DNA from 3 places in the Pantoea sp. SGAir0183 genome. Region 3 is predicted to be linked to each of the others. Evidence: predicted binding sites of a transcription regulator. Region 3 holds the regulator's gene; each other region holds the start of a gene.

The links. The regulator PurR, encoded in region 3, represses purine synthesis genes. The targets are predictions, from matches to a motif close to CANGCAAACGTTTGCNTG.
Region 1: a site for PurR is predicted at 5,459-5,476, ahead of C1N59_RS13490 (amino acid aminotransferase). Genes of this name have one in related genera too.
Region 2: a site for PurR is predicted at 1,562-1,579, ahead of pyrC (dihydroorotase). Genes of this name have one in related genera too.

The regions. Positions count from the first base shown of each region.
Region 1 is NZ_CP028053.1:2,890,147-2,898,226, forward strand. Features, by position in the region: gene pepN (aminopeptidase N) at 1-915, opposite strand, end outside; gene pncB (nicotinate phosphoribosyltransferase) at 1,157-2,362, shown strand; gene asnS (asparagine--tRNA ligase) at 2,520-3,920, shown strand; gene ompF (porin OmpF) at 4,221-5,330, shown strand; gene C1N59_RS13490 (amino acid aminotransferase) at 5,540-6,730, shown strand; gene C1N59_RS13495 (MBL fold metallo-hydrolase) at 6,772-7,401, opposite strand; gene C1N59_RS13500 (YcbK family protein) at 7,438-7,989, opposite strand.
Region 2 is NZ_CP028053.1:2,807,986-2,816,065, forward strand. Features, by position in the region: gene rimJ (ribosomal protein S5-alanine N-acetyltransferase) at 1-516, opposite strand, end outside; gene C1N59_RS13050 (lipoprotein) at 925-1,488, shown strand; gene pyrC (dihydroorotase) at 1,646-2,689, shown strand; gene dinI (DNA damage-inducible protein I) at 2,752-2,997, shown strand; gene C1N59_RS13065 (hypothetical protein) at 3,140-3,412, shown strand; gene bssS (biofilm formation regulator BssS) at 3,658-3,912, shown strand; gene solA (N-methyl-L-tryptophan oxidase) at 4,009-5,127, shown strand; gene C1N59_RS13080 (cytochrome b) at 5,419-5,994, shown strand; gene C1N59_RS13085 (YceI family protein) at 5,996-6,571, shown strand; gene C1N59_RS13090 (oxygen-dependent tRNA uridine(34) hydroxylase TrhO) at 6,611-7,660, opposite strand; gene C1N59_RS13095 (Kdo(2)-lipid IV(A) acyltransferase) at 7,921-8,080, shown strand, end outside.
Region 3 is NZ_CP028053.1:2,453,894-2,461,973, reverse strand. Features, by position in the region: gene cfa (cyclopropane fatty acyl phospholipid synthase) at 180-1,328, opposite strand; gene punC (purine nucleoside transporter PunC) at 1,613-2,815, opposite strand; gene punR (DNA-binding transcriptional activator PunR) at 2,924-3,829, shown strand; gene purR (HTH-type transcriptional repressor PurR) at 3,826-4,851, opposite strand; gene C1N59_RS11420 (cytochrome bd-I oxidase subunit CydH) at 5,134-5,223, shown strand; gene C1N59_RS11415 (C40 family peptidase) at 5,418-6,236, opposite strand; gene C1N59_RS11410 (Grx4 family monothiol glutaredoxin) at 6,601-6,936, shown strand; gene rnt (ribonuclease T) at 6,975-7,646, opposite strand; gene gloA (lactoylglutathione lyase) at 7,769-8,080, opposite strand, start outside.

The DNA.
Region 1 (8,080 bases), 440 kb from region 3:
GCCGGTCCAGTTGTGGAAATATTCATGGCCTATCACGGCCTCAATCCCCAGGTAATCTTTATCGGTTGCGGTTTCGGCTTTTGCCAGCACATATTTGGAGTTAAAGATGTTAAGCCCTTTATTCTCCATCGCGCCCATATTAAAGAAGTCCACCGCGACAATCATAAAGATGTCGAGGTCATACTCCAGGCCAAAGCGCTCTTCATCCCACTTCATGCTGTTTTTCAGCGAGGTCATTGCCCAGTCGGCACGGTCCAGATTGCCTCTGTCAACAAAGATCTCCAGTGCGACATCACGACCCGAACGCGTGGTAAAGCTGTCGCGCAGCACGTCAAAATCACCTGCCACCAGCGCAAACAGATAGCAGGGCTTCGGGAACGGATCCTGCCACTTCACCCAGTGACGTCCCTGCTCGTCATGACCACTGTCGATACGGTTGCCGTTCGACAACAGGAAAGGATAGCGGTTGCCATCGGCAATGATGGTGGTCGTGAAACGCGCCAGCACATCCGGCCGATCCAGATACCAGGTAATATGGCGGAAGCCTTCGGCTTCACATTGCGTACAAAGTGCCTCACCTGACTTGTACAATCCTTCAAGCGCGCTGTTGCGGTCAGGATGAATGTCATTCACGATTTTCAGCGTGAAACTGTCTGGCAACTGGCTGAGTACCAGTGCGCCTTCTTCCTCTTTATAAGCCGTCCAGGCCTGGCCATTAACTTCCAGCGAGATCAGGGTCAGATCTTCACCGTCCAGACGCAATTCAGCCCCGTTATCACCCTGGCGTTTAACCTGACTGATGGCCGTGACGCGCGTGGTCGACTCATCCAGTTCAAAGGTTAAATCAATATCGGTGATGGTATAATCGGGAGCCCGGTAATCGTGGCGATATTTTATTTTTGGCTGCTGCGTCATATTTCGTCTCGCAATGAATAGTTTACCCGTCAAAGTCTAAGCCTGATGCGTTAAGCTTGCCATGCGTAATGCATGTCGTGGGCAAAATGGCTACACTTTCTTAACAATGACACAATTCGGCCTCGACTCGCTATCCTGAAATATGCTGTGATCGCCGTCTGTTAGTGATTTATACTTTTGCGTCTTTGTGACGTTTAATACACCGGGCTCTGCGCCACCGAACAGGATGCCGAAACGCGCCATGACAGGACATGCTTCCCCGATACTGACTTCGCTGCTGGATACTGACGCGTATAAGCTTCATATGCAGCAAGCCGTCTTCCATCGCTACTATGATGTTACGGTAGCGGCGGAGTTTCGCTGCCGCAGCGATGAGTTACTGGGTTTTTATGCTGACGAAATCCGTGCAGCGATCAATGCCATGCAGACGCTGGCGCTGACCGACGCCGAATATGCCTGGTTATCTGACCTCCCCTTCTTTGCTGACGACTACCTTAACTGGCTGCGCAATTTTCGCTATGACCCCCAGCAGGTCGACGTGCAAAATCACAACGGCAAGCTGGCTATCCGAATTCAGGGGCCCTGGCGTGAGGTCATCATGTGGGAAGTTCCCCTGTTGGCCTTGATCAGCGAAGTGGTGCATCGCCATCGTACACCACACACCGGCAGTCAGCAGGCCGTGGACTTTCTGCACCAGAAACTGGCGACGTTTAAAACGCAAATTGCGGATACCGATATGTCACGTTTTCGGTTGATGGATTTTGGTACCCGTCGCCGCTATTCCCGGTCGGTGCAGGAAGCCATTGTCAGTACGCTGAAGCAGGACTTTCCCTGGCTGATGGGCACCAGCAACTATGATCTGGCCCGCCGTCTTGAACTGACGCCTGTCGGCACGCAGGCGCACGAATGGTTTCAGGCTTTTCAGCAAATCAGTCCGGTGCTGGCGAACAGCCAGCGGGCCGCGTTACAGGCCTGGCTGGATGAATATGATGACAAACTGGGTATTGCGTTAACGGACTGCATCGCTATGGACGCCTTCCTGCGCGACTTCGGCCCGGTCTTCGCCCGCCGTTACCAGGGTTTACGCCATGATTCGGGCGATCCGGTTGAATGGGGTGAAAAAGCCCTGGCGCATTATCAGCAACTGGGCATAGATCCACAGAGTAAAACCCTGGTGTTCTCCGACAACCTGAATCTGGATAAAGCGCTGGCGCTCTATCGCCACTTTGGTCAGCGTACTCACGTTGTGTTTGGCATTGGCACCCGACTGACCTGCGATATTCCCGGCGTGACGCCACTCAATATTGTCATTAAGCTGGTGCAGTGTAACGGGAAGCCGGTTGCCAAGCTGTCAGACAGTCCGGGCAAAACCATTTGTCAGGATAAAGCCTTCGTCAGAGCCTTGAGAAAAGCCTTTGACCTGCCGCTGGTAAAAAAAGCCAGCTAAGCGCTATGTGACTGGGGCGCTCTGCGCCCCGCTTTCCTGGCAATAAATCTGCCCTTCCCCCTGAATTTTGCTTGTTTCCTGTTGACTCGCAAGTAACATAGCAACACCCCAGTCTGGGGAATTCATTCACACACTTCTTCTATATAGAGAGATATTTATGAGCGTAGTGCCTGTAGCGGATGTACTGCACGGTCGCGTCGCGGTTGACAGTGAAGTCACCGTACGTGGTTGGGTACGTACCCGAAGAGATTCAAAAGCCGGTCTGTCCTTTATCGCCGTGTATGACGGCTCCTGCTTTAATCCCGTTCAGGCCGTCGTCAATAATTCTCTGAATAATTATCAGGACGAAGTGCTGCGCCTGACTACCGGCTGCTCCGTCATTGTCACCGGTACCGTTGTGGCATCTCCGGGCCAGGGGCAGGCGTTTGAAATCCAGGCGACAAAGCTGGAGGTGGTAGGCTGGGTGGAAGATCCCGACAGCTATCCTATGGCGGCCAAACGTCACAGCATTGAGTATTTGCGTGAAGTGGCCCACCTGCGTCCACGCACGAACCTGATTGGTGCCGTAGCCCGTGTTCGTCACACGCTGGCGCAGGCGCTGCACCGTTTCTTCCATGAGAACGGCTATTTCTGGGTTTCTACGCCGCTGATTACCGCTTCCGATACTGAAGGTGCGGGTGAAATGTTCCGCGTATCAACGCTGGATCTGGAAAACCTGCCGCGTGACGATCAGGGCAAAGTCGACTTTTCAGAAGACTTCTTTGGTAAGGAAGCCTTCCTGACGGTATCCGGCCAGCTCAACGGCGAAACCTACGCCAGTGCGCTGTCAAAAATTTATACCTTCGGCCCCACCTTCCGGGCCGAAAACTCCAACACCAGCCGTCATCTCGCGGAATTCTGGATGCTGGAGCCGGAAATAGCCTTCGCCTCCCTGGATGATGCGGCCGATCTGGCGGAAGCCATGCTGAAGTATGTGTTTAAAGCCGTCCTGGAAGAACGTGCAGACGACATGGCGTTCTTTGCCGAGCGGGTTGATAACGACGCCATTGCTCGTCTGGAGCGCTTCGTCACCACAGACTTTGCGCAGGTCGACTATACCGATGCCGTCGAGATTCTGATGAACTGCGGCCAGACGTTTGAGAACCCTGTCTCCTGGGGCATTGATTTGTCTTCTGAGCATGAGCGTTACCTGGCGGAGAAACACTTTAAAGCGCCTGTCGTTGTGAAAAACTACCCGAAAGACATCAAAGCGTTCTACATGCGCCTTAACGAAGACGGTAAAACCGTGGCCGCGATGGATGTGTTAGCGCCTGGCATTGGTGAAATTATCGGCGGTTCACAGCGTGAAGAGCGTCTGGATGTACTGGATGCGCGTCTGGAAGAGATGGGGCTGAAAAAAGAGGATTACTGGTGGTATCGTGATCTGCGTCGCTATGGCACTGTTCCCCATTCCGGATTCGGATTAGGTTTCGAACGTTTAATCGCCTATGTCACAGGCGTACAAAATGTAAGAGATGTTATCCCGTTCCCACGCACGCCACGTAATGCGAGCTTCTGATTTTCAGCATTTAATATAAGAAATTCATATATATAAAGAGGTCGGCTTCGCCGGCCTTTTTTTATTTTTGTAAATTTTGATATGACTCACAAAGTTCCGTTATTTTTACATTTGGAAATACATTTTTTATATTTGAAACAAGATTACGACTTTTGTAGCATTTTCGCAGTAGAATTACCCGATGGGGGATGGAAAGATGCGTGCAGACACAGGAGACACCAAACTTCTTTCAAGGTTCATGTAAAGATTTCTTGACGGCAGTGGCAGGTGTCCAAATAACTCCAATGAGGGTAATAAATAATGATGAAGCGCAACATTCTGGCAGTGGTTATCCCTGCTCTGCTCGCCGCTGGCGCAGCCAATGCAGCAGAAGTTTATAACAAAGACGGCAATAAGCTGGACCTGTACGGTAAAGTGGATGCACGTCACCAGTTCTCTGATAACTCAGGTGATGACGGCGATCAGACTTATATTCGCTTCGGCTTCAAAGGCGAAACCAAGATCAATGACCAGATGACTGGTTATGGTCAGTGGGAATACAACATTCAGGGTAATAACTCTGAAGGTTCTGATGCGCAAACTGACAATAAAACCCGTCTGGGCTTTGCTGGCCTTAAGTTCGGCGATGCCGGCTCAATCGACTATGGCCGTAACTACGGTGTGGTTTATGATGCAATCGGCTGGACCGATATGCTGCCAGTATTCGGCGGTGACTCAGGTAACTCAGACAACTTCATGAACGGTCGTAGTGGTGGTCTGCTGACCTACCGCAACAGTAACTTCTTTGGTCTGGTAGATGGCTGGAACTTTGCGCTTCAGTATCAGGGCAAAAATGAAAATTCAAATCGCGCTGATCGTAGAGCAAATGGCGATGGATGGGGTGCATCAACATCTTACACCTCGCCAATCGGCGTAGGCATTGTTGGTGCATATAGCAGCAGCGATCGTACTGACTCGCAGGCTCAGGGTGTTGCAGCCAACGGCAATATTGTTGGCGCTGGCAAACATGCTGAAAGCTGGGCAACCGCTCTGAAATATGATGCTAACAATGTTTATCTGGCAGCGATGTATGGTGAAATGCGTAATGCAGCACCAATTTCAATCGTTACTGGCCCAACAACTACCGCTCCTGCCTTTGCAAACAAAGCTCAAATCATTGAGATGGTTGCACAGTACCAGTTTGACTTCGGTCTGCGTCCTTCACTGGCTTACGTTCAGTCCAAAGGCAAAGACATTGAAGGTATCGGCGATGCGGATATCTACAAATACTTCGATGTGGGCGCAACCTACTACTTCAACAAAAACATGGCCACCTACGTTGATTATAAAATCAACCAGCTGGACAAAAACAACCCACTGGGCATTCCTAACGACGACGTAGTCGGCCTGGGTGTGGTTTACCAGTTCTAAGTTTGTTGATGCAGTACAAAAAACGGAGCTTCGGCTCCGTTTTTTATTGCCTTTATTCAGCGCAGCCGATACGTGGCCCCCTTCTCCCTATAAGTACTGGTAATTCTGCCGACCGGACAATGAATTTTATCGCAAACGGTTGGCATTTCGCCGTGCTGACGTTAACCTGATGCTTCATTTGCTAAAGTTCACGCTACTGGACCCGACTCATGTTTGAATCGATCTCTGCTGCACCTGCCGATCCTATCCTTGGCCTGGCCGATCTGTTTCGTGCCGATGACCGCCCGAATAAAATTAATCTCGGTATTGGCGTTTATAAAGATGAAACCGGGAAAACCCCGGTGCTCACCAGCGTTAAAAAAGCAGAGCAATATCTGCTGGAAAACGAGACCAGCAAAAATTACCTGAGCATTGACGGTCTGCCGGATTTCGTATACTGCACTCAGGAATTGTTATTTGGTAAAGGCAACGCCCTGATTTCGGCGGGCCGCGTACGTTCCGCGCAGACGCCAGGCGGGACAGGTGCACTGCGTGTCGCTGCGGATTTTCTGGCCACGCAGACGTCGGTGAAGCGCGTATGGGTCAGCAACCCGAGCTGGCCGAACCATAAAAACGTGTTTAACGCCGCGGGTCTCGAGGTGTGTGAATACTCGTATTATGATGCGGTCAACCATACGCTGGACTTTGACAGCATGCTGGCCTCGCTGAAAGAGGTTAAAGCCGGTGATGTGGTGCTGTTCCACGGCTGCTGCCATAACCCAACCGGTATCGATCCGACAGCAGAGCAGTGGCAACAGCTGGCTGCGCTTTCCAAAGCCAATGGCTGGTTGCCGCTGTTTGACTTCGCCTATCAGGGCTTTGCCCGTGGGCTGGAAGAAGATGCAGCAGGTCTGCGCCTGTTTGCGGCCAGCCATCAGGAGCTGATTGTGGCCAGTTCCTATTCCAAAAACTTTGGTCTGTATAATGAACGCGTGGGTGCGATTACGCTGGTGGCGAGCGATGCAGCCACGGCCGATACCGCCTTCAGTCAGGTGAAGTACACGATTCGCGCGAACTACTCTAACCCACCGTCACACGGTGCGGCAGTGGTGGCAACCATCCTGGGAAATGACGCGCTCCGTACCATCTGGCAGCAGGAGTTGTCCGATATGCGTCAGCGTATCCAGCGCATGCGTCAGCTGTTTGTGAATACGCTGGCGGAAAAAGGGGCGCAGCAGGATTTCAGCTTTATCATTAAGCAGAACGGTATGTTCTCGTTCAGCGGGCTGACCAAAGATCAGGTCATTCGTCTGCGTGAAGAGTTTGGCGTATATGCGGTGAACTCAGGCCGGGTGAACGTGGCCGGGATGACGCCCGATAATATGTCTGCCCTGTGTGAAGCGATTGTCGCCGTGCTGTAATCCTGTCCTTATGAAAAAAATGGGCCTGACTGGCCCATTTTTTATTGCAGAAAAGGATTCGTCAGACGTTCACGACCTAAAGTGGATAGCGGACCGTGACCGGGCAAAAACGTCACATCATCTCCCAGCGGCAACACTTTGTTTTTGATGGCATCAATCAGATGCTGATGGTTACCCTGCGGAAAGTCGGTGCGTCCTACACCACCGTTAAAGATCACATCACCGGAAACCAGTAAACGCCCCTGTCGGTCAAAAAACACGATATGACCTGGCGTATGACCGGGACAGTGCAGAACCTCAAGATTAACCTGACCAACCTGAACAGTGTCCCCCTCTTCCAGCCAGCGATCGGGCGTAAGCGGCGCGCAGTACTCAAGTCCAAACATCTGGCTCTGCGTGGGCAATGCCTCAAGCCAGAACGCATCCTGTTTGTGCGGGCCTACCAGTGGTATGTTCCAGCAGGCCGCCAGTTCCGCCGCGGCCCCGACATGATCAAGATGACCATGCGTCAGCAGGATCTGGCCAGGCGTTAAATCAAGCTGTTTCAGCGTTTGCCTGATTGTATCGGCGTCACCACCCGGATCCACTATCGCAGATTCACGTGTGGTGTCGCACCAGATAACCGAACAGTTCTGCGCGAAGGCGGTAACGGGGATAATGTGATAATTCATAACGCTCCATGGTCGGCACCCGCAGCGTTGCCGACGTTACGACCAGTGCCTGACCGGACCGGTATCAATATGTACAAAGTTGCTGCTGGGGTAATATCCTACACCACCCGCCCGCATTTTTAACGCGGCTTTCCGGACATTCGCCAGACTAATCCCCTCAATATGGAAATCCATCGCCTGACCTTTGGTGTGGTAGCTGTGTTTTGCGACACCAGGACCAGATTCGCGCAGCATATTATTGGTGGCCAGAGTGCGGTAGCCCGAGATCAGCTGAACGGGCTTACGCGTTTCCAGCAGCGCCTGGAGGCGGTAGAGCTGATCGAAAAGGTGGGGATCGATACTTTTGATTTTATTGGCGCGGTAGTCACGGAAAAAATGGTTAAGACGCGATAACTCGCTCTTGTCGTAACTTTTACCGTTGAAGAATTCTGTTTTGAGGGTTTCACCCGTGTGAAGGTTATTCAGCGTTAAGACGCGCGGTCGTGACGTAGAGAGTGAAGCCATCGCTGACGTCGGCAACAAAGCCAGTCCCGCAGCGGCACTTCCGCAAAACAACAGTTTGCGACGGACAGAATCAATTGTAGACATGAAGCGTTTTACCTGAGAACAGAGCCAATGACACGTGCAAAAAACGCACTGGCGGAACCATAACTTTCTCGCGGTAGCACGTCAACCCATG
Region 2 (8,080 bases), 350 kb from region 3:
CATCAGGTAGTTTTTAGCATAGCCCTCTTTTTCGAATCCCAGGCGGGCCAGCAGGTCACCACTGCGCTGGTTATGCGGCATGTAGTTTGCCATGATGCGGTGGATATATTGCTGGCGCTGCATATAGCGAATCGCCGACTGCAGCGCTTCAAACATCAGGCCCTGCCCTTGCCACTTCTCGCCAAGCGAATAGCCAAGATAGCAGGCATGAAAGGCACCGCGCAGGACATTGCTAAAATTCGCCACGCCACGCACTTCCGTTTCATTGCTGTCCATTAAAATAAAATAGAACGCCGAGCCCTGTTTATGCATATCAGCGATCAGGCCCAGCCGGGCTTGCCAGCCAGAGGGATAACAGTGGCTGTCATCACGCACCGGCTCCCAGGGTTTAAGGAAGTCACGGTTTTCCGCGTAATAGTCGGCTAAACGCCATGCATCGCGTTCATGAACCAGTCTTACCACCAGCCGCTCGGTCGTGAGTCGCACCCTTGGTGCGGCAGAACGATAGCCAAACATCATCTCTCCTGAAGTCCATGGCGGGAAGGAAATGCCAGTCATTGATAACTTTCACTATAACCGCCGCCAGGTCTGCGGTAAAACGTTACGCATACCACAACAGCCAGGTCGCTGAATTATCGTCCGGCCCACCGTGCAGCGCAGACGCGTCAAAAGATCTGTTCATATCTCCGATCCAGAAAACTGGTTCGGTAACCACATCGGTTTCTTAACCCTGTGCGCTGCCACTGCCCCGCCGCGTAAGAAGTCGTAGGTGCCGCAAGCCGCCCGTTTTAACAGCGGCAGATCGGGACACTTTCTTCCGGAAGGCATTTTCGGCAAATCCATATCATCCCATTCCTGATGACAGACGGTTTGCATTCAGGCAGGCTATGCCACGAGCGAGTTTTACAGTTAAACGAGGGAAGTATGAAGACGGTTTTTCACGGGCTGGTTGCCCTGTTTTTAGCGGTTTTACTGAGTGGCTGTAATCAGTTAACGCAATACACAATTAGCGAACAGGAAGTCAATCAGGCCCTGCAAAAACATAATAACTTCGAAAAAGACATTGGCGTATCAGGTCTGGTCAATGCCCATATTGTGTTAACTAACCTGAATAGCCAGATTGGTCGGGACGTGCCAGGCAAAGTCACCTTATCGGGCGATGCCAAAATTAATGTCTCCTCACTCTTTGGTCCGCAACAGGCCGATATGCAGCTCAAAATGCGTGCGCAGCCAGTGTTTGATCAGCAGCAAGGAGCCATATATTTGCGCGATATGGAAATCGTCGATGCGCAGGTTCAGCCCGAGAAAATGGCCTCTATTATGAAAACCCTGACGCCTTATCTGAATCAGTCGTTAAAAAGCTACTTTGATCAGCACCCGGCCTACGTGCTGAGCGCCGATCGCAGTAAAGCGGAATCGCTGGCGAAAAAATTCGCGAAAGGGCTGGAAGTGAAGCCTGGTGAACTGGTCATCCCCTTCACCGACTAACCGCCTGACAGGCAGCTTTACCGTCATCTTATCCGCGCCTTCAGGCGCGGATTTTTTTTAAAAAAGAAAAACAGGTGCAAACGGTTGCCTGAGTCCTTATGCTTATAACCCGGCCTAAACACGCCTTTCGTTTATTCTACTTGCCGGAGCCGCATTCATGACCGCACACCCTCAGCAACTTACTATCCGCCGTCCAGATGACTGGCATATCCATCTTCGTGATGATGATATGCTCAACACTGTGCTGCCCTATACCAGCGCAGTCAATGGTCGTGCTATCGTCATGCCCAATCTGGTTCCGCCGGTAGTCAGCGTCGCGGCGGGCGAAGCTTATCGCAATCGCATTCTGGCTGCCTTACCTGATGGGCACGCTTTTACCCCCCTGATGACCTGCTACCTGACCGACTCGTTAGAGGCCGATGAGCTGGCCCGCGGTTTTCAGTCGGGATTGTTCACGGCCGCCAAACTGTATCCCGCTCATGCCACGACCAATTCAAGCCATGGTGTCACCAATATTGCTTCGATTGCTTCAGTGCTGGAGCGGATGCAAACGCTGGGAATGCCGCTGCTGGTGCATGGTGAAGTGACGGACTCGCACATCGATATTTTTGACCGCGAAGCCCGCTTTATTGAAACGGTGATGGAACCGCTACGCAAACAGTTCCCCGCGCTGAAAGTGGTGATGGAACACATCACGACCAAAGATGCAGCTGACTATGTGGAAAGCGCCAATGAAAACCTGGCGGCAACGATTACGCCGCAGCATCTGATGTTCAACCGCAACCATATGCTGGTCGGGGGTATCCGCCCTCACCTGTACTGTCTGCCGATCCTGAAACGCAATACGCATCAGCAGGCGCTGCGCAGGATTGTCGCCTCCGGTCATCCCCGTTTCTTTCTGGGTACCGACACCGCGCCTCATTTGCGCCATCTGAAAGAGAGCAGCTGCGGCTGTGCGGGTGTGTTCAACGCCCCTACCTCCCTGCCCGCGTACGCCACCGTATTTGAAGAGCTCAATGCCCTGCAGCATTTTGAGGCATTTTGTTCTGAAAATGGTCCGCGTTTCTATGGCCTGCCGCTGAACGAAGGCACCCTTACGCTGGTGCGTGAGCCATGGACGGTAGAAGAAAGTATCGCAATGGGCTCTCATACGCTGGTGCCTTTCCTGGCCGGGGAAACCCTCAACTGGCGTATAAAATAATTTCGCTTGCCTCCGCTATATTTATACTGTAATTATATACAGTATCTTATACGGAGGCTTTTATGCGTGTTGAAATTACCGTTGCCAAAACCCAACCTCTTCCCGCTGGTGCGATGGAAGCCCTGAGCCAGGAGCTGTCGCGCCGGATCGATGAACAATTTCCGCAATTCACCAATCAGGTCAAAGTGCGTTACGCCACGGCGAATCAGCTGAGCGTAATGGGCGGTGACAAAGACACGCGTGAACAAATCAGTGAAATCCTGCAGCAAACGTGGGAAAGCGCTGACGACTGGTTCATTACCGATTAACCGCCACTGTGCTGTTTTTACCGGGTTTCGCCACCCGGTTTTTTTATCTTCATTTATGCCTGACTAACCGCTTGCCCATCTGGACTCCGAATGACCAATGCCCTATGCTGGCGCTGATCATGCATAAAAGGAGTTTCATCCCATGACTACAGATAAACCCGAAGAAGCCATGACCTTTGGCGAGCTGCTGACGCTCATCGGTGAACAGCAACGCCGCTTGACGGTGCTGGAAAACGCCTTTTCCAGCCTGATTTTCTGTCTTGATGACCGGGCCAGTCAGTTGCTGGTGCATAATCTTTCGCTTGAAGCGCAAAATCAAAACCATGATGAGCAATTGCAGCAGCAGTTTGCGCGCCTTGCAGAGACATTACAAAAACGTAGCGGTTCAGCAGGCGTTGAAACTTCCCCTCTTTAACCCTGTTTAACGACCTTAATAAGCCTTTTTTATTGTTCAATTAGGACAATTGCACGCCCGGTATTCAGGTATTATATCTTCTCAGCCTGACTGTTTTAGAGATAATCATTCTGCATTCAGGCTTTCCATGATACGTTTTAATCAGTGAATCGCCATTTTGCTGTTATAATTGTTTCGCAGTGGAAATTAAAAGCCGCATTGAACCTCATCATGCACTTCGTTTAACGAGTAATAAGGAGGTTATAATGGACAGTCGGAAAGATGTAATTCAGACCCATCCTCTGGTGGGCTGGGATATCAGTACTGTTGACAGCTATGATGCGATGATGATCCGTCTGCACTCCCTTTCGTCGCAGGATCAAACTGAAGAAGACGCGGACGTCGGCCCGACCTACTGGCTGACGACAGATGTAGCCAGGCAATTTATCTCTATTCTCGAAGCGGGTATCGCTAAGATTGAATCTGCCGAGCAAGTAGAACGACTACGAAAGAAGCATTAATACTGCTGCATCAGCGAGGCACCCACCCGGGTGCCTTTTTTCATGGACTTTCTGTTATGCTATTGATTATGTAACCCTTTCAGGAGTTCCATTTTCATGATTTACGATCTCATTGTAGTCGGTAGCGGTTCAGTGGGTGCAGCGGCTGGCTATTATGCGACCCAGGCTGGCCTTTCCGTGCTGATGATTGACAGCGCACATCCTCCCCATCATCAGGGTGCTCATCACGGAGAAAGCCGTTTGATTCGTCATGCCTATGGCGAGGGCGAACGCTATGTACCGCTGGTATTGCGTGCGCAAACGTTGTGGGATGAACTGGAACAGCAGGCGGGCGAGCGCATTATGCATCGTTGCGGTGTCCTGAATCTTGCGCCTGTCCAGTCTGAATTTATTCAAAACGTCGTAAGCAGCGCCCAAACCTGGCAGCTCCCTGTCGAGGTGCTGCAGGCGGCTGACGTGCGCAAGCGCTGGCCACAGCTGGCGGTTCCTGACGAATATCTGGGCGTTTTCGAACCAAACTCTGGCTTTTTAAAAAGTGAACAGGCGGTTCGAAGCTGGATACAGCTGGCAGAAAAACAGGGCTGCGCGCAGTTGTTTAACTGCCCGGTTACTCAGATCCGGCGTGACGGCGAATTGCAACAGGTTACCACGCTCGATGGCCTTTACCGCGGGCGCAAACTGTTGGTCAGTGCGGGCACCTGGGTGAGTAAACTGGTCCCCGATTTGCCCATCGCCCCTACGCGTAAAGTGTTTGCCTGGTATCAGGCTGATGGCCGCTACAGTGAAAACAATGCGTTTCCTGGCTTCACCTGCGAAATGCCGGATGGCAGTCAGTATTATGGTTTCCCGGCGGACAACAATGCCTTAAAAGTCGGTCGTCATGATGGTGGTCAGCTAATGACAACACCTGAAGACCGCAAGCCGTTCGGCAGCCTTTCCGCCGATGGCAGTGAAGCCTTCCGGTTTCTCCGTCAGTTTTTACCGGGCGTTGGGGTTTGCCTGCACGGTGAAGCCTGTAGCTATGACGTGAGTCCTGATGAGGATTTCATCATTGATACGCTTCCGGGCGAACCGAATCGTCTGATCATCACCGGTTTAAGCGGACATGGCTTTAAATTTGCCAGCGTGTTGGGTGAACTCGCCAGTCAGTTTGCACAGAATAAACCGTTCAGTTTCGATCTTACTCCTTTCCGTTTATCGCGTTTTCACGCCTGACCGTACGGCGCGCGTGCAGTGCACCGCGCCGCATTGACACAGATTTACACGCCAGCCCGTTTTACCGCTTTTTCTTCTGCCAGCCAGGTGTTTCAGAGATGTTTTCTCCATCAGTCACGTCATGCCGCCGCCAGATAAGTGCGTTTATTCAATAATCCTGCGCATAGTCAAATCGGTTCACCAAACCCATTGCACCAGCACCAATAAATTTATAGAAAAGTAAGCATCATTGATTTTGTGTTTCATTCTGTAGATTCTTGTTTCCACGTATTCCTTTGATGCTGCAGCACAATGTCGCTGACAAATTCCTCCACCCGTTACGGTTTACTCACGATTTTTCTGCACTGGTCAATGGCCGTGGTTATTTACGCCATGTTCGCGCTGGGCCTGTGGATGGTTGGCCTGAGTTATTACGACAGCTGGTACCATAACGCGCCTGACATTCATAAAAGCATCGGCGTGTTATTAATGCTGGCGCTGGTCATCCGACTGGTATGGCGTGTGCTTTCGCCGCCCCCTGAACCGTTGCGTAGCTATTCTCCTGCGGTGCGCTTCGCGGCAGTGTTCGTGCACTGGCTGCTTTACAGCCTGCTTATTGCCCTTCTGTTAAGTGGCTATCTGATCTCGACTGCGGATGGCAAACCCGTGTCTGTTTTCGGTTGGTTCTCGTTACCGGCATTATTCAGTGGCGCGGGTGAACAGGCGGATTTAGCAGGAAATATTCATCTGTGGCTGGCGTGGAGCATCGTGGTGCTGTCGGTGTTGCATGGTCTTGCCGCGTTAAAACATCACTTTATTGACCGCGATATCACCCTGAAAAGGATGCTGGGACTGCGCATCCACTCTCCCTCTGAAAAGGAAAAATGATATGTTCAAAAAAACGCTTCTGGCTGTTACCGCTACTGCCCTGCTGCTGGGATCACTGACCGCTAATGCCGCCGATTACAAAATCGATAAAGAAGGCCAGCACGCCTTTGTTCAGTTCCGTATTCAGCATCTGGGCTACAGCTGGCTGTATGGGACGTTTAAAGATTTTGATGGCTCATTCACCTTCGATGCAGACAATCCCACCGCCGATAAAGTCGATGTCACGATTAAAACCAACAGCGTGGATACCAACCACGCCGAGCGTGACAAACATATTCGTGGCCCTGAATTTCTGAACGTGGCGAAACATCCCACCGCGACGTTCAAATCGACTTCCGTGAAAAAAGACGGTGACAAACTGGCGGTCACCGGGGATTTAACGCTGAATGGCGTGACAAAACCGGTGACGCTGGAAGCCAAAATGATGGGCGAAGGAAAAGATCCGTGGGGCGGTTATCGAGCCGGTTTTGAAGCTGAAGGCGAGATTGCGCTGAAAGACTTTAATATCACCCATGACCTGGGCCCTGCCTCGCAGAACGTCGAGTTAATTATCTCTGTTGAAGGCGTCCGTCAGTAACAAAACACCCGCCTGAAGTCGGCCTTCAGGCGGGGTCGGTTATTTCCGCGTCGGTGCCGGAATGGTCATATTCAGCAAGCCACGCGACTTGTTAAAGATTTTATTGCCATTCTCACGTCCCGCCCGACGGGCACGCTGTTCTTCAGGCGACAGACGGGCTTCTTCCTGGCACAACGGGCTACAGCAGTGCTCATACTTCTCGGCACAACTTTCGCACTGTATAAACAGTAAGTGACAACCATCATTGACGCAGTTGACGTGCGTATCGCAGGGCTCACCACACTGATGACAATGCGCCAGAACATCATCCGATATACGCTCGCCCATGCGTTCATCAAAAACAAAGTTTTTACCTTTAAAACGCACCGGTAAATTTTGTTCCCGCGCCCGACGAGCATATTCAATAATCCCACCCTCGACATGATAAACATCCTGAAAACCGTTGTGTCGCATCCAGGCGCTGGCTTTTTCACAGCGAATCCCTCCGGTGCAGTACATCACGATTTTTTTGTCTTTCTTGTCTTTGAGCATATCCACGGCCATGGGCAGCTGATCGCGGAACGTGTCGGCAGGCACCTCTAATGCGTTATCGAAACGCCCGACTTCATACTCATAATGATTGCGCATATCGACAAAGACCGCATCAGGATCGTCGAGCATGGCGTTAACTTCGGCCGCTTTCAGGTAGTTGCCGACGTTACTGGCATCAAAGGTGTCGTCCTCAATCCCGTCAGCCACGATGCGATCGCGCACTTTCAGGCGCAGCACCCAAAACGACTTGCCATCATCATCCAGCGCAATATTCATGCGCAGATTGTCCAGCGCAGGATCAAAGCCGTACAAAAAGGCTTTCATAGCCTCGTACTGGCTGGCTGGCACGCTGATCTGCGCATTGATGCCCTCATGGGCAACGTAGATGCGACCAAACACCTTTAATGCGGTTAACCCGACATAGAGCGCATCGCGAAAGGCTTTGGGATCGGCAATGGTGAAGTACTTGTAAAAAGAGACTGTGGTGCGCGGTTCGGTTTCGGCCAACATACGCGCCTTCAGCTCTTTATTGGAAACAAGGTTGTGTAACACTGGCATGGTGTTCGTTCCTGTTATCAATAGAAGAAATTTAGCGCGCACATGATACCTGAAATGAAAAAAATGCGAAGCGTATAAGAAAAATTGATAGGTAAAACGGTAAATTTCGTTGCGCGATGGTGTTGTGCCCTCATTTTCATCTTCTGCAACACCCGGAGAAATGCTCTAACATTTCAGCCGCGGGGAAAAAAATGGCACAATAACCGCAACTGACGAATAACAGCACCGCAGGTGCACGACGCAGGATAACAGTATTCAAGATGACCCAATTGCCTCAATTTTCACGTGCACTTTTTCATCCCCGCTATTGGTTGACCTGGTTGGGTATCATTTTTCTTTATATTTTGGTCCTGTTACCTTATCCCCTGCTCTACGCGCTGGGTAGCGGTATTGGCCGTATCGCTATGCGGTTTATGAAGC
Region 3 (8,080 bases):
TGGCAACAATCTTGTTGTCATCCGCATGCGGGTATTGCAAAAAAAGCAGCCCTGTTATCAGGGCTGCTTTTTTATCGGGAAACCGCTGACGCGCCGTCGCGTTTCGTCGCCCCGGCATCTCAGTCAACCGACCTGAGCCGGTTCGGGCAATGCGCGGCGCCAAACCGCAGCGCGTCCTGTTACCGTGCTACGCGCAATCCCCCCTCTATGCCTCGGCTAAACACCACCTGCCATAGCTGGATCTCGCGGGCGCGAAACGCACCCGCGCAGGCATTCAGATAGTACGTGAACATGCGGCGGAAGCGTTCGTCATAGCGCCCGGCAAGCTGCGGCCAGGCATGTAAGAAGCGTTCGTGCCAGGCCATCAATGTCGTGTCATAGTCCGCGCCAAAGTTATGCCAGTCTTCCATAATAAAATGGGGTTCGCTGACGTCGGCGATATGGCGCAAAGAAGGCAGGCAGCCGTTCGGAAAGATATATTTGCCAATCCAGGGATCGACATGCATATCCGTTTTGATCGCGCCTATTGTGTGAAGCAGGAAAATCCCGTCAGGCTTCAGGTTGCGATCGACCGTAGCAAAATAGGTGGGGTAATTTTTAGGCCCGACATGTTCAAACATGCCCACGGACACAATGCGATCAAACTGCTGATCGAGATCGCGGTAGTCCTGCAACAGGATTTGGACATCCAGCCCCTCACAGCGCTGTTGAGCCAGTTTTTGTTGCTCTGCCGAGATGGTTACGCCCTGAACGCTCACGCCATAATTTCTGGCGGCAAAGGCCGCCAGGCCGCCCCAGCCGCAGCCGATATCCAGCAGGCGCATTCCCGGTTTGAGTTGCAGCTTGCGGCAAATCATATCGAGTTTGGCTTCCTGCGCCGCCTCAAGCGTGGTGGCGTCTTTCCAGTACGCGCAGGAATACTGCATGTAAGGATCCAGCATCAGGCTGAAGAGATCGTTGCCTAAATCGTAGTGGGCTTTACCCACCTGCCAGGCCCGCTTTTTGGATTGCAGGTTCACCAGACGCGCCAGCGCAATACGCAGGATGTCCTGAATATGATGCGGCAGTTGCTCGTCGAGTTTATGCTTCAGCGCCCGATGAAAAAACATATCCAGCCGCTCGCATTCCCACCAGCCATCCATATAACTCTCGCCCAGGCCCAGCGATCCTTTCTGCAGAACCCGTTTGAAAAAATCGGGGTGTTTAACCTGAATATCCCAGGGCCGCGAACCGTTAATTTCAATATCGGCTTTTTGCAGTAACTCCTGAACGATGCGATACCAATGGTTACGTTCGATGCCTACTTCTTCTACACATGATGAACTCATAGCCACTCCATCACCAGAACCGTCAGAACCTGAGAAAAAGCAGGAGCTGTTTCTCAGGATTATGAGAAAAGTCACAGATGACGCCTTGCGCCAGACAACAAAAAGGGTACAGAGAAGAGAAAACGTCGGTATCCATGCAGCGTTGCTCACACAGATGCCGTCACAGCCTGAAGGCTGTGTGAAACATTTTTATTATGATGACAGTGCGAGTGGGTCTGGCAGAGGAGGCACACTGGCAGACCCTGATTCAGTCAGTGAAAACGGGTAACACGCAAATCGTTGCCTCAGTGATTATCCTGGCAGGGATGTGCAGATGAGGCAATATCAGTTTGTGCGCCGGCGCGGCGCTGTAGCTGATAGCCCATCCATGCCAGACCAATCGTCACCATCATAATTAGCGTGGTCGTAAACAGAGCCTGGATCAAGCCTGCGGACACCGCAAGGCTGGCGGCAAAACAGAGTCCGAGCTGAAGCGTGTTCTGCAATGCCGCCGCTTTCCCGGTGGCATTTGGGAAGGGCAGCAGCGCACTGGACACCACAATCGGATAAATCGCGCCATTTGCCAGCGCCATGCCGCAGAACGGCACCAGTAACGCCGTGAGTGACGGGCTTCCCGAAAGCGCGACGGCAAACAGCGCCCCGACACTCAGGCTATAGACGCCGAGCAGCCACGGCAGCAGCGTTGCGCCAGAAAACCGGTTGAGCAGCGCACGGCAGCCAAACCCGCCGATTAAAAAGGCGATGGTTTGGGGAATATAACTGAGCCCGATATCCGCAGGAGACAGACCAATATCAGCCAGGATAAACGGCGAACCCGTCAGCCATGCAAAAAAACTGGCTGAGCAGGCGGAATACATCAGTACGTTACCGCTGTAGGCACGTGCGCGCAGCAGCGTCAGAAACCCAGGCTGCGGAGCAGGGGAACGTTGCTTTTTTTGCGGCGAAGGCAGGCGCAGCGTGACCAGGATGAGCGCCACAGCAATTCCCGTCAGCACCGCAAAAATGGCGCGCCAGTGAAAATGGCCGATCAGCCAGGCGCCCAGTAACGGCGCCAGGGCGGGAGACAGCGCGACGAGCGGCATAATGGTAGCAAAGACTTTATTAGCCTGTGACTGAGGATAGCGATCGACGACCAGCGCCTGCCAGCTGACGGCCGCCGCGCACACGCCGATAGCCTGCACAAAACGCAGTACCAGCATCAGGATCACATTATCTACCCACAACATACCCGCACAGCCCAGAGCAAACAGGGCGAGGCCTGCCAGCAGCACCGGCTTACGCCCCAACCGATCAGATAAGGGGCCCCAGACCAGTTGACCACAGGCAAAACCGGCCAGAAACAGACTCATGCTGGCGCTGATCATCCCGGCTGACGTGCTAAAACTTTGCTGCATAGCGCCGAAGGCGGGCAGGTACATATCGGTTGCCAGAAAGCCCAGCATACTGAGCACGGCAAGATAGGGAATAAAGCCTTTTGAAGCGGACATCGGGTTCTCATCAGTTGCAGAATAAACGCGGGGCAGTGTAAAAGCTGTACTTCACGCTGTGAAACGGTAAAATTTGCCTGTTGCTGTTAAAAATTTTGAAGGCAAATTATGTGGTCTGAATATGCGCTGGAAGTGGTGGATGCGGTCGCACGCGGTGGCAGCTTTAGCGCGGCCGCCCAGGAACTGCACCGTGTGCCTTCTGCCATCAGCTATACCGTTCGCCAGCTGGAAACCTGGCTGGCTGTGCCGCTGTTTGAACGCCAGCACCGGGAGGTGATTCTCACGCCGGCGGGCGAGCATTTCGTGCGGGAAGGGCGCAGCGTTATCAAAAAAATGGATGCCACACGACGTCAGTGTCAACAGCTCGCCAACGGCTGGCGCGGTCAGATTGGTATTGCCGTCGACTGCATCGTCAAACCGCAGCGGACCCGGCAGTTTGTCAGGGATTTTTACCGTCATTTTCCCGACATGGAGTTGCACATCAGCTATGAGGTCTTTAACGGCGTCTGGGATGCGCTGGCAGACGGGCGAGTGGATGTGGCGATAGGTGCGACACAGGCGATTCCGGTGGGGGGGCGTTTCGCCTTTCGCGATATGGGCACCCTGAACTGGCGTTGCGTGGTGGCGCATCAGCATCCTCTGACGCAGGTTGCTACGCTGGATGATGAGGCGTTGCGCTACTGGCCTTCTCTGGTGCTGGAAGATACGTCACGCGCGTTACCGCGTCGTATGACCTGGGCGCTGGATAACCAACGCCGGCTGGTGGTCCCGGACTGGCAAACCGGTCTGGACTGCGTGCGCGCCGGCTTGTGTGTCGCGATGATACCCGGCCATTTAGCGCGGCCCTTACTGGACAGCGGCGAGATGGCAGAGCTGAACTTACCACAGGCGTTTCCGGAAAGTCCCTGCTGCGTCAGCTGGGCGGAAGATCGCGCATCACCGGCGCTGGGGTGGTTACTCCAGTACCTGGGCGATGCGCAAACGCTAAATCAGGAGTGGTTGAGCGAGGATTAACGGCGGTAATCGCGATAAGGACCATAGCCCACCGAGCGTCGCTCAATAAGCGTCGGGTGGACTTCAATCGTCTGCGACTCTTCCCGCTTACTGGTAATGCGATCTAACAACATCTCCAGCGCTTTCTCACCCAACTGGGCTTTAGGTTGATGCACCGTGGTCAGTGCCGGAGTGAAATAGCGCGCATTGCGCACATTGTCGTAACCAATGACGGAGATATCCTGCGGCACGCGCAGGCCCATTTCGTCGGCCGCGCAGATTGCGCCCATCGCCATGATGTCGCCCCCACAGAATACGGCGCTTGGGCGCTGCTTCTGTGACAGAATCTGCTGCATGGCCTGATAGCCAGATTCGGGTTCAAAGTCACCCTGCACAATCCATTCGGCACGTGGCTGAATACCCGCTTCTTCCAGCGCCTTAAGGAAACCGGCATGGCGACCGCCTCCCGTGTTACGCTCCATCTGGCCGGGAATGGCACCAATATCGCGATGACCACGCTCAATCAAATAACGTCCCGCCAGATAACCGCCCTGAAAAGCATTGTCCAGTACGGTATCGGTAAAGTCGGCACGGGATTCGCCCCAGTCCATCACCACCATCGGAATATTGCGGTTCGCTTCCAGCATTTGCAGCAGATCATCCGGATACTCTGAACACATCACCAGAAGCCCGTCAACGCGCTTTTGCGCCATCATCGACAGATAGGCGCGCTGTTTTTGCAGGTCATTATGTGCGTTGCCCAGAATCAGGGTATAGCCTTTATCGAAGCAGTGATTCTCAATGGCTTCGATAATTTCAGCAAAGTAGGGCGCTTCACTGGACGTGGCGAGCAGGCCCAGCGTTTTGGTGTGATTCACCTTCAGGCTACGCGCGACTGCGCTGGGAGAATAATGCAGTTCCCGAATCGCTTCCCACACCGCTTCGCAGGTATTTTCTGCGACAAAGCGCGTTTTATTGATGACGTGTGAGACGGTCGTGGTGGACACGCCCGCACGCTTCGCCACATCTTTAATTGTTGCCATGTAAATCGAACTCCCGGGCCTATCTAAATTATTGATAAGCATATTGTTAAACGTTTGCGTCAGCGGACGGTTATTTCTGCGAAAAACATCGCTTTTCTGTCCGGTATTGAGTCATCAGGGCAGGAAATAACGTCTGAAAAGGGCGCGGACGCAACCGATATTGCGCGCTGTTGCGCAACAAAGGGGGGATTCTAACAAGGCTGTGCGGATAAAACGAGATTTTTACCCACGCGTATGTGAAAATGCTATCACCTTACAAACGTCAGGGTTAAAGGAGAGGGGATGAGTACCGATTTAAAACTGTCATTAATGACGACGGCAGCCGCACTGTTGATGATCATCGCGTTTAGCTTCACCGCTATTCTGCACTAGCCGCATTCGTTTGCAGCGACGCTATACTGGCTGACTGCGCGTCCAGCCTTGCCGGTGATACGTCCTGTCTGTCAGACCGTATCACCGGCAAGTGCGGCATTTTCGCCCGGAACACCCCGCTGCACAATCGGGGCGATATGGGCAATAAAAAAGCCGGGAAGCTGCCTTTCCCGGCTTTTTTGTATGAAGGACGTTTAGCGAACGGTCTTTGGCGTCATAACGCGACGCGCACCAATATAATGGCGCTGCCAGTAATCTTCGCTCAACGCACTGATTTGAATATCTTTACCGGTACGCGGTGACTGAATGAATTTACCGTTGCCCAGGTAAACCCCGACATGATCTGCGGTTCCACGCCCGTTGATGCGGAAGAAAACCAGATCGCCTTTTTCAAGGGATTCGCGGTTGACCGGTGCTGCATCCCGCAGATGGTACATTTCGTTAGCGGTACGGGGGATCTTAAACTTCACGACGTCTTTGTAGGCGTACCATACGAGGCCACTGCAATCAAAACCCGTATGGGGCGATTTGCCTCCCCACTGATAACGCTTGCCAAGTTGCCCCATCAGTTTTGCCATCGCCGTTTCACGCGCTTTCTGGTAACGCTGGCGATGCGCTTTACTCATTTTAATGGTGCCGGTTTCGGTATTGTCTGCCGTTAACGCCTTCGCAGCACGTTGATGACCATACCGTTTTTTGCTGGCGGCATTGGCGGCGACTTTTTTGCTCAGCGTCTTGTGCGAGGCAGTCGTTTTAGCGAGTGTTTTGTGCGTGATGGTGTGAGAGGTCGTTTTGCTGGTTTTCGTGGTCTTACTGACTTTCTGAACAGCGGAGGCGCGACTTTTTTTAGATGAGGCTTTAACCGCGCGTCGTTTGCGCCGATCATCGTCGCGCGCACTTTTTTTCTCTACCTTATGCAAGCTGGCCTTAACCGTCGCATGCGGGGAGGCAGCAGCGATGTTAAAGAAGAGTTGCGCAAAAGCCAGAATAAGAAGCGTAATGATTGAACGCATAGTCCGTTTACTGGTTAAGCTGTCAGATCAAACAGGTCTCTGACAAAGTTAAGAAAAATCTGATCACCGATCAGCGCCGAAGTCATTCTAGTCCAGTTTTTTTTAAAAGAGTAAGTCCTTTTTTTATTAATTGCTGGCCTGGATAAAAATCAGGCATAAATCAGGAATTTCAGTCTCTTATAACAGCAAATTCATTGCAAATTATGAATACATTCATAGTCTTTGTCACAGTTTCCTGCGGATGCCTGACCAGCTTACTTAGCAAACATGGCGATTTAACGTCAGACGAGCCAAAATCTCGTTTTCAGTCCTGGCGTGAAGTCGCTACAATAAAGAAACACGAAGTGACGAATTAAGGAAGGCAATAATGAGTACTGTAGAAAAAATTCAGCGCCAGATCGCAGAAAACCCGATCCTGCTGTACATGAAAGGTTCGCCGAAACTGCCAAGCTGCGGTTTCTCTGCGCAGGCGGTCCAGGCGTTGTCTGCCTGTGGTGAGCGCTTTGCTTACGTGGATATTCTGCAGAACCCGGATATTCGCGCAGAGCTGCCAAAATACGCCAACTGGCCCACGTTCCCGCAGTTATGGGTTGATGGCGAACTGGTCGGCGGCTGCGACATTATTGTTGAAATGTTCCAGCGCGGCGAGTTGCAGCCGTTAATCAAAGAAACCGCTGAGAAGTTTAAAGAAGCGGAATAACTGAAAAAGGCCGACCTCGTCGGCCTTTTTTACGCGCGTTACTCGGTTGTTTCTCCACCCGTCGCCGACGCTTCCGTAACAGCTAACGGCCAGCCTCCCAGCCGTTTCCAGCGGTTAACCAGCTCACAAAATAAGGTCGCCGTTTGCTGTGTATCATAGAGTGCGGAGTGCGCCTGACTGCTGTCGAACGCCATGCCTGCGGCTTTGCAGGCTTTTGCCAGCACGGTCTGGCCCAGCACCAGTCCGCTCAGCGCGGCCGTGTCGAAGGTCGCAAAGGGATGAAAGGGATTGCGTTTCAGGCCCGCACGTTCCGCCGCCGCATTCATAAAGTTCAGATCAAACGTGGCGTTGTGAGCGACCATGATGGCGCGGTTGCATCCGGTCTCTTTGATGCCTTTTCGCACCATTTTAAAAATGGCATGCAGGGCCTCATATTCGGTGACTGCGCCGCGCAAGGGATTCGTGGGATCGATGCCCGTAAACGCCAGCGCTTCAGGGTGCAGGAGCGAACCGACAAAAGGTTCCACATGAAAATGCAGCGTCTCGTCGTGATGAAGCCAACCCTCATCATCCATTTTCAGGGTGATGGCAGCGACTTCCAGCAGCGCATCGGTTTGCGCATTAAAGCCCGCCGTTTCAACATCGATCACGACAGGATAAAAACCACGAAAGCGTTGATTGAGTGCGTTGGGGGAAGACGATTCAGACATCAGGATCTCATTGCAGAAAAAGGGCAGCGCGTAGTATGCCAAAAAAGCGCACTCTCTGCAGCAGATGTGGGCGAGGGAAGTAAGAATCAGCCTGCAGGGGGCAGGCTGATGGGCGGCAACGGTTAGTTACCGAGGCCGTGACCGGCATGTTTGTTTTCGATCAGCTCGATCTTATAACCGTCAGGATCTTCAACGAAGGCGATGATGGTGGAACCGCCTTTCACCGGGCCCGCTTCACGGGTCACGTTGCCGCCGTCGTTACGGATACGTTCACAGGTCGCCGCGACATCATCAACGCCCAGCGCAATGTGGCCATAAGCATTCCCCAGGTCGTAGCTGTCTACGCCCCAGTTATAGGTCAGTTCAATCACCGCGCCTTCGCTCTCTTCGGTGTAGCCGACGAACGCAAGCGTATATTTATATTCAGCATTTTC